DNA from 3 places in the Priestia sp. P1_B12_1 genome. Region 1 is predicted to be linked to each of the others. Evidence: riboswitches for the same ligand, from Rfam matches in the RefSeq annotation. Region 1 holds a riboswitch; each other region holds the start of a gene.
What was found. Region 1 has a riboswitch for thiamine pyrophosphate ahead of tenA (thiaminase II). Riboswitches for the same ligand answer to the same signal wherever they lie in the genome.

Region 1 (4,237 bases):
TGATTCATCTCCACGGTAGGCTTCTTGATTTGAAATTTCTTCAATATGCATATGCCCTTCTCTCTCTAAACGAAGGACCGTACGCTCTGCATCTTCATAGCTCTCGCACGTCACTTGTTTATATTCCATATCATCTTTATCTGTGTAAGCGACTAAATATGTTTCCATTTTAACTCCTCCTATATAACCTGTATGTAACGTATGTTGCCTTTTTCGTTTATTTCTAAACATATAGGCTCCAAACATAAAGCCTAGCATACTATAGTAGCGGAACTTCAATTTAAAAAAGTTGAATTTTTCATTATGCACCGATGCAACATGGAGGTTACACTTATGACATTTATTTTATCATTCGTACCAATTGTTGTTCCTTTTGGTATTTTAATTAGCTTAATTGCTTTTACAGCTGCTTTTTTACAATCAAAAGAGCATCATAAAAAGCTCTAGCTTACAAAAGCTAGAGCTTCTTTTTAAAAACGTCTATAGCGTTTAATCAGTCCCACAATAATGGCAATTGCTAATAAAACAATCGAAATAATGACAGTCATGACAATTGGCTGATTTCCACTTTGCTTCACTGCAATGGCAATATAAGCCCAAATAAAAACAAGCGGATAAACAGCGTCTCGGTTTTTTAATGTAAACATGATGCCCAGCACAGCTCCTACCAGCAGCATAATAATCGTCCATGCTAACTCGTTTAAGCCAAGCAAGTGCTGTATTCCATTTGCTTGAAATACGACAAACACATTGACAATAGTCGCAACAGAAATCCATCCAAGATAAAGCGAAATTGGCAGACGCATAAACCATGTCGTCATTCGAGAATGCTGAATAATGGAATACACAATCATTAATGTGCCTAGAATAAAGAGCATAACTAAAAGAGATAACTTATAGTAATCGTTTTGGAAAATAAAGATCCACGCACTATTTAACAAACAGTTTAGAAAAAACCAAATGCCGATACGTGCATATATTTCCTTTTGATCTTCTCTTGCAAAAAATTGGCGTATAACCCAAATGGTTAATAATAAATAAATAACGCCCCAGATAGCAAAGGCATAACCAGCTGGTGTAAACAACGTAGGAACTTGCGCAGAAGCTTCTCCCGTTGTTTTGCCTCCTATTGGAATGGCATTTGCTAAATAATTCACAAGCAGTGTAATAGCCAAGCCTACTGTATTTAATACAGCATACAAACGAAATTTCGCCATTTTGTTCTCTCCTTTCTTCTATTTATATGGGAGTGTTTCGGAGACGAAAACGGCTCTTCCCTTCATTAATACCTCTTCTTCCCTAAAAATATGCATTTTTAAACAAAAATGATTAAAAATAGCTTTAAGAAATTTCCTCTTTAAGAAAGAAAAGCGGTTAGCACACAATTTCCCATAACGCTTTCTATTTTTCAGAATATATGGTAAGTTAAACTTAGATTAATAGGAAGTCCACTAGGGGTGCCACCGGCTGAGACAAGTTTTCTTGATCCCTTTGAACCTGATCTGGCTCATACCAGCGTAGGAAAGTGGCAATGTTCAGTTTTTTACTGTCCTTTGCCACTCCGTTTATAAACGGAGTGTTTTTTATTTCCTTTATGTGCTTGTTTGTGACTTCCTCATATTAAAGGAGGATTTTGATGTCATTTTCATCTCAATTAAGACAAGAAGCAAACTATATTTACGAAGCCATTTTTAACCATCCTTTTATTAAAGGAATTGCTGAAGGAAACGTGCCAAAAGAAGCGCTTATTCACTACGTTTCTCAAGATTACGAATACTTAACAGCATTTGTTCGCATTTACGGCGCTGCTTTAACAAAATGCCGCACGCGTACCGAAATGGAAGCCTTTAATGCCGGCATTTCTACGGTATTACATAGTGAAGTACATCCTCACAATAATTTTTGTGAAGTAGCAGGCGTACGTTATGAAGACCTTCACACTGAGACGCTTTCACCGACGGCCAGCCACTACATTAACCATATGACAAGTGTTGCGCATACAGGCAGCTTAGCAGAAATCATTGCAGTGCTTCTTCCATGTCCATGGACGTACGTTGAAATTGGCCAGCGCATTACAGAACAAGTAAATCCATCTCCTTCTCATCCTTTTTATGAATGGATTCAGTTTTATAATAATGAAGAAATGAATGGCACAACACAATGGTTTTGTAACAAGCTTGATGAACTCGCCGAACAAGCGACTGAAGAAGAACGTAACCGTATGAAAGATCACTTCATCAAAAGCTGTGAACTGGAGTATTTATTTTGGGAAATGGCATATACCCAAGAAAAATGGCCGCTTTCTCAGCTTTCCCTTTCAAAATAACGAAAAAGCCTCCTATCAGGAGGCTCTTTTATTTCAATAGTTTTTTGATCATTTTCAAGCTTTGTTTTTCCGAAGGATAGCGGAATGACAAATCAAACTTGGTTGTTTGAGACAGCATGCTTTTAAAATGAGTGAATGTCTGAAAGCTGTCTTTTCCATGATATTGACCCGTGCCGCTTTCTCCCACTCCGCCAAACGGCAAATATGGCGTAGCGATATGCATAAGCGTATCGTTTATACAGCCTCCTCCAAATGAAAGGCGCTCCGTTATGACGTTTTGCACATCTTCACTTTCTGTAAATAAGTAAAGAGCTAACGGCTTAGCTTTTTCTTGAACTTTATGAATGACTTCGTCTAGTGTTTCATATTCAATCATAGGAAGAATAGGCCCAAAGATTTCTTCTTGCATAACGTCTGATGTCCAGCTTACTTCACTTAACACCGTAGGTTCTATTGTTAGCGTGTCCTTATTGTACCCGCCTCCAACTATAGCATTTCCGTCTTTTAAAAACTCAACTAGCCGAGTAAAATGACGCTCACTGACAATACGGCCGTAGCGGTCGCTTTCAAGTGGATTACTACCGTAAAATTGAGAAATTGCTTCGCGAAGTTTCTCTACAAGCGGCGCTTTCACTTTTTTATGCACGAGCAAATAATCAGGAGCAACGCACGTCTGGCCTGCATTCATCCCTTTACCAAACATAATTCGCTTCGCTGCAAGATCTAGGTTTGCGTCTTCATGTACAATGCACGGACTTTTTCCGCCTAGCTCAAGCGTGACGGGGATAAGCTGCTTCCCTGCTTCTTGCATAATAATTTTCCCTACATTTACACTTCCCGTAAAGAAAATATAATCAAGGGGCTGTTTTAAAAGCAGACTTGTCGTGTCTACAGCCCCTTCAACCACCGTCACAAATGCTGGGTCAAAAGCTTCAGCCAGTAATTCTTGTATAACGCGAGATACGCTAGGCGTTAGTTCAGAAGGTTTTATAATCGCCGTGTTTCCAGCGGCAATCGCTCCCACTAAAGGAGACAGTGCTAATTGAAACGGATAGTTCCACGGAGCAATAATTAACGCAACTCCATACGGTTCAGGAACAATTTTCCCTTTAGAGCCCACATGTGTTAAAGCGGTTTTTACTTTTTTAGGCTTCATCCATTTTGCTAAATGTTTAAGCGTAAACCGAATCTCCTCTAGTAAAATCCCGATTTCCGACGTGTAAGCCTCTACTTCAGATTTATTTAAATCTTGTTTTAAAGCATCCATAATTCTCTGCTCATTTTGTTTGACTATTTCTCTTAGCTTATTCAGCGCTTGAATGCGGCTGCTGATACTCTTTGTCTTTTGCGCATAGAAATACTGCTTTTGTGTAGAGACAATATGCTCAATGACCGTTTCATCTGTGATATAAAATTGCTCGTGGTTCATCTTTTTCATCTCCCTATAAACATTCGCTTTCAACTGTAGCAAGCAAGTTTTTTAATAGCTCAACTGCCTCATTTAAAGCTAATGAATAATATCTCTGCGTTCCTTTTTGCTCAATTTGCACAAGCTTTTGATCGCGTAGAATTTTTAAATGATGAGAAATTGCCGGTCGTGATAGCGCAGACTCCTTTGCAATTTCATTTACGGTTAAAGGCTCTTTTTCCGCGAGCAGCAAAATAATATCTTGTCTTGCTGAATCACTTAGCGCCTGAAAAATAGGAATGCTGGCACGAAATAACTCGACTGCTTTTTGACTCATATAGATTCTCCTTTATTTAATTTCTTGTGTTCTGCGGACAACGGATGTAAGCCACTTTCTTGGCACGAAGCGCGGGATGAACGTAGCGAGACGAAACTGCACTCCTGGTACGATAACCGTCTGCCCTTTCATAAATTTTTTATAGCCAACTTTCGTTACTGTTTCT
Region 2 (4,237 bases), on a different contig from region 1:
CTGAACCGATAGGCGAAGCTCCTGGCATAATGGCATGTACGCCTAACTCCTCTAAACGACGCGCAAGTAAAACATCATCTGATGTGTAAGGTAAAACGGTAAAGCCCTCTTTTAACAGTTCTTCACTGGCTTTTAATGTTTCAACTGGATCAGGAAGCAGCGTTTTATCACATCCAATTACTTCTACTTTCACCATGTCACAAAGTCCAGAAGCCTTTGCTAATTTAGCAATACGTACGGCCTCTTCTGCATTTTTTGCTCCAGCAGTGTTAGGCAAAAGAGTGAAACGCTTCACATCAAGCGCTTCTAATAAATTAGGCTGATTTTGATCAAAAATATCCATTCGTCTCACAGCAAATGTTAAAATTTCTGTTTCTGACTCTTCTACCGCTTGACGCTGAGTCGTAAAGTCCGGAAATTTCCCTGTTCCTAATAATAAACGTGAATTAAATGTATATTGTCCAATTTTTAACATACTCTTCATCCTCCTCCTACAAATGAAACGACTTCTAATGCATCTCCATCTTTCAAACTTGCATCACTATGTTCTTCTTTTTGTAAAATATTCTTGTTTAGCTCAACAATTATCACTCGTTCATGCAAGTTCTGAGCCTGCAATAAGTGCTGAACCGTTTCAATTTCATCTCCAACAGTAACGGTCTTACCATTAATGATTAGATTCAATGAACTCCCTCCATTACTCTAGTTAGCTGAAATGATGTAAAAAATGAATGATTCGGCTTTTTCCCTAACAAAGCATCAGCCATAATTTTTCCAGTTGCAGCACTTAATAAAATACCATTTCGGTAGTGGCCAAATGCCATGTGTAGATTCGCTATTTCAGGATGCTCTCCTAAATAAGGCCAGCCATCATTTGTTTGTGGACGAAGACCTGCCCATGCTTTTTCAAATGTAGCATCTTTAATAGCCGGCAGAAGCGCAGAAGCTTTATTCAGCAAAAATTGAATACCTTGTGCAGAAACCGTCTTGGTAAAATCATGCTGTAGCTTAGTTGCCCCTATTACGATTCTTCCACCAGTCTTTGGCACTAAGTAAAAACCTTCATCTAAAAAAATCGTTTTAGAAAGCAGCGGCTTATGACTTTGCAGAGCAATACACTCTCCTTTTACAGGAAACACCTGACCTAAATGTTCAGAAGAAATAAAGCGTTTAGCCCATGAGCCTGCTGCAATAACTACTTTTTCTCCATAAAAAGAGCCTTTGGATGTCTGTACACCTTTTACCGTTTCATTTTCCATAATAAGAGAATGAACGTCACAGTATTCGAATACATCTGCTCCGTGATACAAGGCTCCATGAGCAAGAGCTTGGGTTAACTTAGCCGGAGCTAGCTGGCCGTCTCCCGGTATTGTAATGGCTCCGTATATGTCTGGAGAGAGCCCGGGTTCTAACAAACGTGCTTCTTTTACATCGATCCATCTTACATGTTCATCCCACCGGTGGTGCTGAGCGGCTTTTTTCTTTAATACGTGTGCATCTTCTTCTGTTACAGCAACTTTTAATAAGCCTTTTTGAATGAGCTCTACGTCGATAGCCGTTTTTTCTTTTAGTTCCTTCACCAGTTCAGGAAACATGCTTCTGCTCTTAATAGCAAGGTCTAAAAGAGGACCTTCTTCATCAATTTCAGCTTGAGCACCTAAAATACCAGCGGCTGCACTTGAAGCTTCACAACCAATTTGATTGCGTTCAAGAATAGCTACTGACGCTCCTTGTTTTGACAAATGATAAGCGATAGAAGAGCTGATTATACCTCCTCCGATTAACAGTACATCATAATGCTGCTTCATTTTCTCCACCTCCAGATGTCCATATATGAGAATATTGTTTAATCGCTTTAAGGGGATCTTGCGCAAGCATGACATCAGACATCACAGCTATACCGTGTGCTCCTGTTTGAAGCACCTCTTTGGCATTTACAGGTGTAATTCCTCCAATGGCAATAACCGGTATCTGCACAGCATCTACTACTTCTTTTAGCGCTGCTACCCCTCGACTTCTTAATCCTTTTTTTGAACGTGTTGAATAAATATGTCCGTATAGAATGTAGTGAGCACCATCTTTTTCAGCTTCTAAAGCCTCTTCCACAGAGTGAACTGACTTTCCGACCATGAGAGAAGGAAATGCGTCTATAACAAACGAAACGTCTAAACTATGATAGGCAAGCTGTACGCCTTTTGCTTTTAAAGCATGCGCTACATCAACTCGATCGTTCACAATAATTTTAGAGCAACAAAATGGCAGGCTTTCTAGTAAACATTGAATCTGCTTTGCCGTTTTTTCTTTTTCTCTAATATGAACGGCGCCCGCAAAAGGCGCGATAGCTGTTAAAATTTTTTGAAGCTCTTCGATTGGCTGCTTATCTGTTGTAATGACATGAAATTTAGGAATATCCACATGATCGAAACCTTTCCATTCAGAATAAAGAGAAATTTCAATCACTTCATCTTGTTTAGAGGGCTTTATTACATACAAAAAACCACTCTACAACGTAGAGTGGTTAGCATGCATCTTTATGTAAACATGATCGCCACTTCCCTACGCTGGTCCAAACCAGATCAGGTTCAAAGGGTCCGAAATACATTCGTCTCAGCTTCAAAAGCTCCCCTAGTGATTGCTATTTATTGATTTTGTTTTCGTACTTAAAATTATAACACAACTAGATGTAAATACAATATCCCTTTATGCTCTTACGGCTCTCTTCCTTTTATAGAGGTATCTTTTAGGCTTCTTTACTAAGAGGCTCGGCGCACCGCATCATTCTGCTTTTTATATGGTTAGTAATCGGTATAGTCGTCGAATTCTTCTTTGTCTTTTTCCTTTTTCCGATCCCATATAAACAGCAGGAGTAACATAATAAAAGTTAGAATATAAAAACCGTAAAAAATAAATGCTGCCACAACATTTATAAATAAAAATAAAAAACCGATGATCTGACCTGCAACAGCTACAATCAACAAAATGTATTTCCAAACTTCTGCTTTTCTATCCATTCTCTACTTCTCCGTCTTTTTGTTTTTCCCTACTAGAAACGTTCTCTTTACTTAAATAAAAACGTCCCTGCCAGTAAACCGACTGTAAATAAACCAACTGTTCCAAATGCTGAAATCCCCACGTACGCCAACATTTTTCGATAAGATTTTTCTCGAATTAACTGTACGGTTTCCATACTAAACGTTGAAAAAGTGGTAAAGGCACCAAAAAACCCAATGCCAATCATTAAAAATATTGAATCATCATAAGCATGACTCGGAACCTTTCCATAATAACTACCGTAAAAAAGACCAAGTCCAAACGCACCGAGCAAGTTTACAAACAGCATTGATACTGGAAAAGGAGGGTTTGAAACTGTTTTTGTAACTTTTAAACCCAAAAGATAACGGCATATTCCTCCAGCTGCCCCGCCAAGTGCCAAGCTCACTATGCTCATTTACTTCACCTCATGTACTTTCACTAAATTTTTTCCTGCCGCTTCACCGCATAGATAGCCTGCTAAAGCAAGAAAGATTCCACCTACTAAAGAGACAATTACATAAATGGCTCCCCCAAATAAATGGTGCTGAGTGAGAGAAATGACGTCTCCTGCAAACGTTGAATACGTTGTAAAACCGCCGCATACGCCAACTCCTAGTCCAAGCTTTATCCATTCTTTTGGCTTTTTCCACACAAAAAATCCTGTTAATAGGCCTAGTATGAAGCTTCCTAATAGGTTTTCAATTACCGTTCCTATTGGATAGCCCGTATATAATAAGGAAAGATTCAGCAAATAACGTGCATATGTACCAGCGATAGCACCAAAGGCAATTGAGATTAAGTTTATGGCTTTCATCATATCGCTCCGTTTCATAAATTCTTCTTTAAGTGTACCATAAGGAATTTATTTCTACCTTAACATTTAACTATATGTTTATTGCACCAAAAGTCATGAAAAAATGAAAGAGAAAATCGTCGCATGAAACTTCCTTTTTACTCCTCAAATCTCCCTTAAAAATCCACTTAATCCAAATTTTAAAATCTTTCTGTATCCTTATGACAAACCGTGTATAGAAGGTATATTTCCCTTATTTTAAGTCACATTAATCGTATAAGTTTTTTTTGTTGACTTTTGCTGTGTTCTTGTTTAGTATCACAGAGTATCATTTCCTATCAGAATACTAGGGGGTTTAGAAAATGAAGAAATTTGCTGCACTTTTGTCGCTACTATTAGCTTTCACAGTTG
Region 3 (4,237 bases), on a different contig from region 1:
GCGCGTGACTGTAAAAGATGATTCAATTGTAAAAAAGGCAGATATACGAAAGCTTGAAGGCGTACTCGGATTAGTGGAAGAAGAAACGCTGCAAATCATTATTGGTCCTGGAAAAGTAAACAAAGTAACAGAGGAGTTTGAAAAGTTAATTGATGAATCTGGCGGTATTAATTTAGAAAACCGTGCGGCTCAGCGGAAATCGGAGCTGAAAGAAAAAAACGCAACTCCGTTTAAGCTCTTGCTTCGCCGAATTGCAAGTATTTTTATTCCGTTAATACCTGCTCTTGTAGCATCTGGACTTATCACCGGAGTGACAAAAGCAGCAGTTCAAGCGAAGTGGCTTCCTGCAGATTCACAGATTGCTATTCTTTTAACCGTTATCGGAAGCGGCTTATTTGCTTATCTGGGTATTTTAGTAGGTATTAATGCGGCAAAAGAATTTGGTGGTTCGCCGGCTTTAGGGGGCTTAGCAGGTATTTTAGTCATTAATCCTGCCGTAGCTGATATTAAACTTTTTGGTGAAGCACTTTTGCCGGGTCGGGGTGGCTTAATAGGAGTCTTGCTTGCAGCAATCTTTATGGCCGTAGTGGAAAAACGTGTGCGTAAATTTGTCCCTCAGTCACTGGATATTATTATTACACCAACCGTTACGGTGTTAATTACAGGCATTATTACGTATGTAGTATTCATGCCAATCGGCGGCTTGATTTCAGACGGAATCACAAAAGGCCTTTTAGGAGTTTTGGAGGTTGGAGGAGTTGTAGCAGGCTTTGTTTTAGGAGCAACATTTTTGCCGCTCGTCATTACAGGACTTCATCAAGGTCTTACTCCTGTTCATTTAGAGCTTATCAATTCAATTGGAGATGATCCGCTTCTTCCTATACTAGCAATGGGCGGAGCCGGTCAGGTCGGTGCAGCTTTTGCTATCTATATCAAAACAAAGAAAAAACGTTTAAAGCGAGCAATTGGAGGCGCTCTACCTTCAGGGCTGCTTGGAATTGGAGAGCCGCTTATTTTTGGAGTCACACTTCCTTTAGGACGCCCCTTTTTAACCGCTTGTCTTGGAGCTGGAATCGGCGGAGCGTTTCAGGCGCACTTTCATATTGCGACTGTAGCAGTGGGAGTCTCAGGTTTGCCGCTTACGTTTTTAGTTCATGCGCATCAAATTCTTCTTTATTTACTCGGGTTAGTTGTTGCTTACGCAGCCGGCTTTGTTTGTACGTATTTCTTTGGATTCAACGATGAAATGGCGAGAGAGTTTGAATGATTGGCATTTCGTTTTATTTAAATGATAGTGATGCTAAAAAAAGATTAATAGAAGCAAGTGAGTGCGGCGTCACACGTGCATTCACTTCGCTTCACATTCCAGAGGAAAAAGGAGATTTGGCTGAACGGGCAAAAGAACTGCTGTATGTGGCTAGAGATTGTGGAATAAGCGTGTATGCAGACGTATCCAAGCATACGCCGGTTCATTTAGGTATCGAAAGCCTTATGTCGCTATCTTCACTTGGCGTATCTGGTATTAGACTAGACGATGGGTTTAGCACAGCAGAAACTCTTTCGCTTGCGAATGAATTTTATATTGCCGTTAATGCAAGTACGTTATCCAAACAAGAAATTGAAGCACTCTTATGTGCAGGTCTTCATCATCATCAGCTGCTTGCATGGCATAATTTTTATCCGCGGCCTGAAACAGGGCTTGAAGAAACATTTTTTCAACAGCAGACAGATTTATTTAATGAACTTCGTATCCCAGTCTGCGCTTATATTCCCGGGGAAGGCGAAAAGAGAGGCCCTATTTATCAAGGTCTTCCTACTAGAGAAAAAGACCGTAATAGATGCCCTTTTACCTCTGCAGTAGATTTATACGGCTGCGGAGTAGCGGAGGTTTATATTGGAGATCCATATGCCGGTTCAAATTTATTAAAGCGTTTGGTTCAATATCAAGAAAGCAGCATTATTCCGCTGCGCATTCGTTCACCTCATATAGAGGGAACGTACAGCGTGCGTCCAGATGTATCAAGAGACGCTCTGCGTTTAGTTGATACACGATCTGTAAAACCGGTGCCGCCATTTCATACAGTCGAGCGCAGAATCGGAGCAATTACAATGGACAATGATGGCTACGGACGTTATAGAGGAGAGGTTCAAATAGCTAAAACGAATTTGCCTGCAAATGCGAATGTGAACGTGATTGGGTATGTGATAGAAGAAGATCATGAGCTGCTTTCGTTAGTGAAACCGGGGCAAAAACTTGAGCTTGTTCCTGTCTGAATGGAAAAACGGTGTATTTTTAAAGAAGCCGATAGCTAACTAGTAAGCTTATAAAAGTAAAGAGCACACACTGCTTAAAAAAAGTGTGTGCTTTTTATTTTACTAAAAAGGAAACTATTTTCATTGCTGAATCATGAACCTTTCTATTGAATAAAACGCTTTACTATGATAAAACTATTACAGGTAAACATATGATAATCGTTTAATTTTATAGAGATACAACGCCACTAGGGGTGCTTTCTAAGCTGAGAGAGACGAGAAGTCTTAACCCTTATAACCTGAACTAGGTAATACTAGCGTAGGAAAGAGGTATTGTAATGGATGTTTTGTATGGTATTTCCTTACGAACTCGTTATAATAATTTTTTGTATATAAACAAAAACACTTCTTTCCTGCGAAAGAAGTGTTTTTTTATGCGTAAAGGAAGGTGTCATACATGGAAGAAACAATTGATTTGCTTGTCAAACAGGTAGAGGAGCGCAAAGGGGAGCTAATCCAGTTAGTAAAAACGCTTGTTGCATATAAAACGCCAGCGCCTCCTGCACGAAATTCTAATGAAGCGCAGCGCTACGTAGCGGATTTCCTTGAAAACTGCGGTTTTTCCATCGATATGTGGGATTTATATTGCAACGATCCTATTGTAGTGGGCACGTTAAAAGGGAAAAAATCAGCTGACTATCAAAGCTTAATTATTAACGGGCATATGGATGTAGCTGAGGTACAAGAAAATGAAAAGTGGGAGACAAATCCGTTTGAAGCTGTGGTAAAAGACAACATGATAATCGGACGCGGAGTTGCTGATATGAAAGGCGGCTTGGCAGGAGCATTATTTGCAGTCCAGCTTTTAACAGAAGCAGGAATCGAACTGCCGGGAGACTTGATTTTTGAATCCGTTGTAGGAGAAGAAGTGGGAGAGGCAGGTACGCTGCAATGCTGTCAGAAAGGATATACAGCTGACTTTGCGCTTGTTGCTGATACGAGTGATTTACATATTCAAGGTCAAGGCGGAGTGATCACGGGATGGATTACGATAAAAAGCAGTAAAACCTATCATGACGGTACACGCCGAAGTATGATTCATGCTGGAGGAGGTCTGTTAGCTGCGAGTGCTATTGAGAAGATGGCAAAAGTGATCGGAGGGCTGCAAGAATTGGAGCGCCACTGGGCTGTTACAAAAAGCTATCCAGGATTTTTGCCGGGAACAAATACGATTAATCCAGCAGTAATCGAAGGGGGAAGACATGCTGCTTTTATTGCAGATGAATGCAGGCTGTGGGTCACCGTTCACTATTATCCCAATGAATCATACGGCCAAGTATCAAAAGAAGTGGAAGAATACATTTTAGCTATTGCAAAAGCAGATCCATGGTTAAAAGATAACCTGCCAACCTTTGAATGGGGAGGCACATCAATGATTGAAGACAGAGGAGAAATCTTCCCGTCATTAGAAATTGATGAAAATCATGCTGGAGTCCAGCTGCTTGCACATACTCATGAACAACTTGAAGGGAAAAAGCCCCCAATCGATGTGTCAACTAGCGTAACAGACGGGGGATGGCTAGCTGATGCGGGGATTCCGGCCGCTATTTATGGTCCGGGAAATTTAGCAAATGCACATGCTGTGAACGAACAATTAGATATAAATCAGCTTGTTCAATATACAAAAGTGATGTTGCAGTTCATTTATACGTGGCTGCATACGCATAAGGAGTGATCATCATGAAATTTAGTGAACGATTATACGAAAAGCTGCAGCCTATTTGGCGTCAAAATCATAATCATCCCTTTGTACAGGGAATGGGAGACGGAACGCTTGAAAAGGAGAAGTTTCGCTTTTACATGATTCAAGATTACCTTTACCTAATTGATTATGCAAAATTATTTGCGATTGGAGCCATGAAAGCTACTGATGTTCAAACGATGGGGAAATTTGCTGCACTTTTGGATTCTACATTAAACGAAG

Region 2: linked by a shared signal. The riboswitch ahead of AC1D0Y_RS23140 (thiamine phosphate synthase) and the one ahead of tenA (thiaminase II) in region 1 are both predicted to bind thiamine pyrophosphate.
Region 3: linked by a shared signal. The riboswitch ahead of AC1D0Y_RS06935 (acetylornithine deacetylase) and the one ahead of tenA (thiaminase II) in region 1 are both predicted to bind thiamine pyrophosphate.

What each region holds. Positions count from the first base shown of each region.
Region 1 is NZ_JBFTZR010000003.1:398,551-402,787, forward strand. Features, by position in the region: gene AC1D0Y_RS13045 (hypothetical protein) at 1-168, opposite strand, end outside; gene AC1D0Y_RS13050 (TspO/MBR family protein) at 471-1,217, opposite strand; TPP riboswitch at 1,444-1,541, shown strand; gene tenA (thiaminase II) at 1,637-2,326, shown strand; gene AC1D0Y_RS13060 (aldehyde dehydrogenase) at 2,355-3,755, opposite strand; gene AC1D0Y_RS13065 (ArsR/SmtB family transcription factor) at 3,769-4,071, opposite strand; gene AC1D0Y_RS13070 (SDR family NAD(P)-dependent oxidoreductase) at 4,084-4,237, opposite strand, start outside.
Region 2 is NZ_JBFTZR010000009.1:61,155-65,391, forward strand. Features, by position in the region: gene AC1D0Y_RS23125 (thiazole synthase) at 1-475, opposite strand, end outside; gene thiS (sulfur carrier protein ThiS) at 481-684, opposite strand; gene thiO (glycine oxidase ThiO) at 681-1,808, opposite strand; gene AC1D0Y_RS23140 (thiamine phosphate synthase) at 1,792-2,415, opposite strand; TPP riboswitch at 2,537-2,637, opposite strand; gene AC1D0Y_RS23145 (hypothetical protein) at 2,796-3,011, opposite strand; gene crcB (fluoride efflux transporter CrcB) at 3,059-3,448, opposite strand; gene AC1D0Y_RS23155 (fluoride efflux transporter FluC) at 3,449-3,865, opposite strand; gene AC1D0Y_RS23160 (amino acid ABC transporter substrate-binding protein) at 4,189-4,237, shown strand, end outside.
Region 3 is NZ_JBFTZR010000002.1:266,748-270,984, forward strand. Features, by position in the region: gene AC1D0Y_RS06925 (PTS transporter subunit EIIC) at 1-1,267, shown strand, start outside; gene AC1D0Y_RS06930 (MupG family TIM beta-alpha barrel fold protein) at 1,264-2,274, shown strand; TPP riboswitch at 2,494-2,596, shown strand; gene AC1D0Y_RS06935 (acetylornithine deacetylase) at 2,711-3,988, shown strand; gene tenA (thiaminase II) at 3,994-4,237, shown strand, end outside.